2 regions of the Paenibacillus sp. FSL R10-2736 genome follow, and region 2 is predicted to be linked to the other one. Evidence: riboswitches for the same ligand, from Rfam matches in the RefSeq annotation. Region 2 holds a riboswitch; the other holds the start of a gene.
What was found. Region 2 has a riboswitch for cyclic di-GMP ahead of NSQ73_RS27320 (PA14 domain-containing protein). Riboswitches for the same ligand answer to the same signal wherever they lie in the genome.
Positions count from the first base shown of each region.

Region 1: it holds a riboswitch for cyclic di-GMP, as region 2 does, so the genes downstream of both, NSQ73_RS32800 (choice-of-anchor A family protein) here and NSQ73_RS27320 (PA14 domain-containing protein) in region 2, are expected to answer to the same signal.

Region 1 is NZ_JBBOBN010000002.1:1,080,510-1,083,707, reverse strand. Features, by position in the region: partial or broken gene NSQ73_RS32800 (choice-of-anchor A family protein) at 1-1,661, opposite strand, end outside; cyclic di-GMP riboswitch class I at 1,743-1,832, opposite strand; gene NSQ73_RS32795 (LPXTG cell wall anchor domain-containing protein) at 2,337-3,198, opposite strand, start outside.
Region 2 is NZ_JBBOBN010000001.1:6,377,085-6,380,282, forward strand. Features, by position in the region: gene NSQ73_RS27320 (PA14 domain-containing protein) at 1-1,930, opposite strand, end outside; cyclic di-GMP riboswitch class I at 1,944-2,024, opposite strand; gene NSQ73_RS27325 (sugar phosphate nucleotidyltransferase) at 2,162-3,198, opposite strand, start outside.

The DNA.
Region 1 (3,198 bases), on a different contig from region 2:
ATCACTGTCGGAGCGGTTGATGTCGGAAATACGAAGCTTGGGACAAAGACGCTCGTGCTGGTTGCTGTTGGTGCCGCTGTAGGTGCCACTGTCGGTACAGCGGTCGGCACTGTTGTTGGTGCCGCTGTCGGTGTTGCCGTTGGCACTGTTGTCGGCGTTGCCGTTGGTGCCGCTGTCGGTGTTGCCGTTGGTGCCGCTGTCGGCGTTGCCGTTGGCGCTGTTGTTGGCGTTGCCGTTGGTGTCGGCGTTGGCGCTGTTGTCGGCGTTGCCGTTGGTGCCACTGTCGGTGTTGCCGTTGGTGCCGCTGTGTGTTGCTGTTGGCGTCGCTGCCGGTGTTGCCGTTGGCGTTGGCGTCGCTGCTGGCGATGCTGTTGGCGTCGGTGTCACTGCCGGCGTTGCTGTTGGCGTCGGCGTCGCTGCCGGTGTTGCCGTTGGCGTCGCTGCTGGCGATGCTGTTGGCGTCGGTGTCACTGCCGGCGTTGCTGTTGGCGTCGGTGTCACTGCCGGCGATGCTGTTGGCGTCGGCGTCGCTGCCGGTGTTGGCGTCGGCGTCGCTGCTGGCGTTGCCGTCGGCGTCGGCGTCGCTGCCGGTGTTGCTGTTGGCGTCGGCGTCGCTGCTGGCGTCGGCGTCGCTGCCGGTGTTGCCGTCGGTGTCGCTGCTGGTGTTGCTGTTGGCGTCGGCGTCGTTGCCGGTGTTGCCGTCGGTGTCGCTGCTGGTGTTGCTGTTGGCGTCGGCGTCGTTGCCGGTGGCGTCGGCGTTGCCGTTGGCGGATCTTGGCCTTTATAAGGTATATGGTGGGATTCTCCCGATCCTGAGAGCGAAGCTCCGATCAGATTCCCGTTGATTTGACCATTATTAAATTGAATAGAGGCATATGGAGCCAGCACAGATCCCAGAACTCCGATACCTTCGATTTGAAGACTGGTCGCTTGACTGAAGTTATATAACACTTTACTGTTCATAGCGTTATCCTTATTTCCGTTACCATTAATTCCAGTCCCCATATTCTTCATAGTTACTGAAGTACCGGAGATATTAACTATAGCTGTTGAGCTATCGGGAATCTTAATTCTCAACTCATTTGCACTAGACAGCTTGCTGCCGTCTACAGTAAATATGTTAACATCCGAATTTGTACCTTCCAAAAAGAAATTACCGGAGTTGGCAGTGGTAACCCCATTAACAGGCAGAGAAGCAAGCTGCTGAGATTTCTCACGGAGCAAACTGAACTCGGCTGCAAAGTCCACAACATTTACTTGTTGTTGTAAGCTTCCTGTTCCCCCGCGCGGGCCGCCGCTGCCGCTATAACTCCCCCGTAGACTACATCACCCACGGTTTCTCCCTGGGAATAATACAGATTACCACCGGCGATGAGAGAGTAGGCTTCCTTCGTTTCCTCACTAGTAAGACTATGTCCCACAGAATAATTAACATTTAAATTCACGTTTCCGCCGGCAGCTAATCTACCTTCAATATCACTATGTTTAACATCAACATCTCCCAAGATGAACACATTATACTTGGATGCATTGCCCGGCAAAGAGTTGCCCTCGGCTTTAACTGAGGTGCTCCCCAGTGAAATAATTCCGCCGCTTCCCACAATCAGAACTGCTATAAGTCCGAACACCGTAAGTCGTTTGAATTTTTTTAATTGGAACATACAGCTCACCTCACAGTTAATATAGATATAGGCCACATTTATATAACAAAAAAAGACCGCCGGAAAGAGGATTGCTCTCTTTACGGCAGTCGGACGATCATTGCGCTCCATCGCGCTTTAGACTCCTGGACTTTGCGTCCCGTCCTTTCGAACGGTTTGCGTTTATACGTCAGTGGAAGATTAGGTTGTGAAATTATGTACTAAATCAAACTTTTATACTAATGTCTATGACATTCGTTACTTTGGAACTATTTTTAGTTTATCCGCTATCAAGGCTGATTGTCAATGAAATCCTTTGAAACATCTGGTAATAGATTATATCTGCTGATTCATTCCAAAGCACTGTTACAAAAGGTTTTTTTAAAGAATCTATAGCTTTTTCACCTAAATCCCGATCCTCTCATCGCCCTCGATGGCACCTACAAGAATATTTTGGAACCATGTATAAAGAACTAATTTTAATATTACAATTTTTAATATAAACATGAGGGCCCATGATCGTAAAGACGCACCTCTTTCTCCTTAGCACATTTTCTTTTACGAGGAAACATAATAACAAATGTATATCCCACATAAAAAAGGCTGCTTTCAGGAGAACGTCTTCTCCCAAAGCAGCCTTTTCCCGATTTAGCGGTGATATCGCCAGCCTTTCGGAAAGGATCTTACGGATTGCATTTATTTACGTTTATCTGTTCTGGATCTTCTGCCGAGGAATATTCCCAATCCTGCAAGGGCTAGACCGACTAAGTAATAAGGAGCCGGACTGGACTCACCAGTCTTCGGGAGCGCGGCATCCGCAGGTACATTGCCTAACGGAATCTCTTCATCAATGATTGTCACAATCGGTGTTGGACTTGGTGTTGCGCTTGGGCTTGGCGTTAGGGTTGGACTTGGTGTCACCACTAACGGCCGAGGTGTTACTGTTGCCACAGGGCCCAAAGGCAGCGGATCATCAATGATTATGGTATCTGGATTTACAATATAGCCGATTATTGGAGTCGGCGTTGGCACTACATTAATAAAGACGGGCGGTGCAGACGATGGCACTGGTGCCGGTGGTAAAGTCGGCGCTGGTGTTGGTGTTGGTGTTGGTGTTGGTGTTGGTGTCGGCTCTGGCGTTGGTGTTGGTGTCGGCTCTGGCGTTGGTGTTGGTGTTGGTGTTGGTGTTGGTGTCGGTGTCGGTGTTGGGGTCGGTTCTGCCGTTGGCGTTGGTGTCGGTGCTACTGTCGGTGTCGGTGTTGGCTCTACTGTTGGCGTTGGTGTCGGTACCGCTGTTGGCGTTGGTGTCGGCTCTACCGTTGGTGTTGGTGTCGGTTCTGCCGTTGGCGTTGGTGTTGGCTCTGCCGTTGGTGTCGGTGTTGGCTCTGCTGTCGGCGTTGGTGTCGGTGCTGCCGTTGGTGTTGGTGTCGGTTCAGCCGTTGGCGTTGGCGTTGGTGCCGCTGTTGGCGTTGGTGTCGGCTCTACCGTTGGCGTTGGCGTCGGTGTCGGTGCTGCCGTTGGCGTTGGTGTTGGTGTTGGTGCTGCCGTTGGCGTTGGC
Region 2 (3,198 bases):
CCGCTGTCGGCGTTGGTGCCACTGTCGGCGTTGGTGCCACTGTCGGCGTTGGTGCCGCTGTCGGCGTTGGTGCCGCTGTCGGCGTTGCTGTTGGCACCGGTGTTGGTGTTGATACTGGTAACGGCGTTGCTGTTGGTACTGGTGTTGCAGTCACAGCCGGAGCATCCAAAGCTGCTTTGCTGGCTGAAGAAGCAGCCGTGTTCACAAATAACGCGCTTGTAGGGACAGTTGCCTTCGCCTGGCTTGGACTCTGCCACATCAGGCGGATATTGGCATCGCCGGCATTCTCGTAATACTCCACTTTGATATCATACAGCCGGCCTGCCTGCAGGTTTATGCTTCCTGTACGCTCGGTACCGCTCTGTTTGGTCCAGCTGTCGATTACAGCTGTGCCGTCAATATAGACGCGGATACCATCATCGGATGTAGTGATAATCTGATAGGTTTCACTGAAAGAAGGTTTGATCTGACCCGTCCAGCGTATGGAGAAGCTATCCACTCCAAGCTTGGCATCCGGCGCTGCCTGGCGCCAGTTAAAGTTCAGCAGCGCATCATTCCGGACCAGAACCGGAGTGCCCGAAAGCGTCATGTTCTTGTAGTATTCTCCCTGAAGACCATTCTGAACGACGGGGGCCGTCACAGAATCATTGGAAGCAGGGGGCGGCGTCAGTACCGGTATTGGCATTGCAGTCGGTACCGGCGCTGGTGTTGCTGTTGGAACTGGCGTTGGTGTTGCTGTCGGTACCGGCGTTGGTGTTGCTGTCGGTACCGGCGTTGGTGTTGCTGTCGGTACCGGCGTTGGCGTTGCTGTTGGTACCGGCGTTGGTGTTGCTGTTGGTACCGGCGTTGGCGTTGCTGTTGGTTTCGGCGTCGCCGTAGCAAATGTGCCTGCTTTATAATCGTCCCGGGTCACAGTATAGCTGTCGCTCATGAAGCTTTTGATGGTAGCATTGGTGTTGGTTTCATACAGCATTTTTCCCCAGCTCATCATATATACCCAATTTTTCTGGGAGAGCTGCAGCTTTGCCGTGCTTGGCATTTGTCCATTCTCGCCAATGGCAATCGGTTTGCCATTCGCAAGGGCAAGCAGGCTGTCATGGTATTTATTCATATAATCATTCTCATATATATCTGCCGCGAGTACATCCACCTTGTCAGCCCCCGGATAGGTCAGCGCATAAGGATCAGACCAGGCATTGGGTGCATTGGGGTTCCATACCCACAGCAGGTTGTTTAATTTATGAACGTTTACGAAACGGTCATACATAATATTCCAAAGCGCAGCAAAGTTATTTTTCTTCCCCCACCAGAACCAGTCACCGTTCATTTCGTGGTAAGGTCTCCAGAGTACGGGAACACCAGCATCCCGCAGGCTTTTAAGTGAAACTGCCACTTTGTCCAGATCTGCAATCAATGCAGTGTACTGTGTTGTACCCGGAGTAATATATTTATTGAATTCCGCCTGGCTCAGCGGTTTCTGAACATTGGACCAGAGGTATGCGGTACCCGGCAGATTCTCATGAAAAGTCATGGCTACAATGCCGCCGCCCTTATACCAGTTGATCGCGCTGTTCACAACATTTCTGCGTTGCGCCGCTGCTGTACTTTCCGATTGGCCGCTGATTACACCCAGTTCATAGCCGTGAAGAGCTGCATATTGTCCGCTGGTTCCCTTCAGCTTGTTGCTGAATTCGTCCGGACTTTCCAGATAGTCATGTTGGCCGGTAATAATGCCTTTTCCAGTGATAGAATACAGATCATCCAGCAATCTGACTGCTTCGGTTGAAGCCTCCGGATTAACGGGCGCTTTGGAACTAGATGCAGCTTCTGCAGATGAAGGCATTCCGCCGAGTCCCAGAGGTACTGCAGTCAATAAAAGGGCCAGAGACAGCACAGTGCACAGCAAACGAGACTTACGGTAAGTTATCAAAATCCATCTTCCTTTCGGTAGCCAGGCTGCCACTCTTGCGAAGGCCCTATAGCTTTGCGTCCCTATCTTTCGATTAGGTTTGCCTTTGTCGTATTGGAAGGATTAATCCCTCTTACCGTAAGTATCGTCCCTATTTAGTTTTAATTTAGAGCAAAAATGAAATTTTCTTAATAAATGGTTCTTAATACCTGTTTTGGATTTGTAACAATTGGTTATATAGATAGATTAGACCTACGAAATGAATTGCTGTAAGGCGATATCTTCCCAATCCAAGGTGATTCGGATGTTATCTTCCTCCACCAGCTCAGAGCCGGTCTGCACTTCGATAAATTCCATATCTGTCAATGCCAGGATCGCATGCTTGGTGCCTTCCGGAATCCGTACGACATCCCCCGCCTTCACATTATGCATTTTCTCATTGAGCACAATGCTGGCTTCACCGCTGACAATGGTCCAGATTTCACTGCGTTTGTGATGCAGCTGATAGCTGATATTTTTACCTTCAGAGATAAAGATCCGCTTCGTCAGCACCTCATTGCCTTCCGCATATTTCACATAATCAATTACCTTGTAGTGGCCCCAGCGGCGTTCTTCGTACATCGGTCTTTGTTCAAAAGATTTCAGCACTTCTTTAATGCGCGGGCTCTCCGCCTTGTGCGTAACCAGAATTCCGTCCGGGCTGGCGGCGATAATCAGATCCTTCGCTCCGATCACGGTGATCGGAATGTCCAGCTCGTTGATCAGGCAGGTGCCTTCGGAATCTGCAGTGACGAAGCCTTTGCCGACATGATTGCTGGTCATTTCTTCAGTCAGCGTGTTCCAGGTGCCCAGATCCTTCCAGAATCCGGCGTAAGGCTGAACCACGATATTCTCTTCTTTTTCCACCACTTCGTAATCAAAACTGATGGAAGCCAGCAGTTTATACTGCTTCTGCAGTTCCTCATAGTTCAGCGGCAGTCCTTTGCGCTGCAGAATATCCAGCAGATAACCTAGACGGAAAGCAAACACGCCGCAGTTCCAGAGCGCGTTCCGGCTGATCAGCTCCTCAGCCTGCTTGCGGTCCGGCTTCTCCTGGAAGTGGCTCACCTGCAGATACCCGCTCGCCCCCGCTTCGGCGCTGGTAGGAATGATATAGCCGTATTTCTCGGAGGCATGCTCCGGAACTACGCCCATCAGCGCCAGATTGGCGCCGCTCTCCAGCATCGTGCTCTCCAGCTGCAGAACGGTTTCGAAGAAGGACGACTCCACATAAGGATCGACGGGCAGGA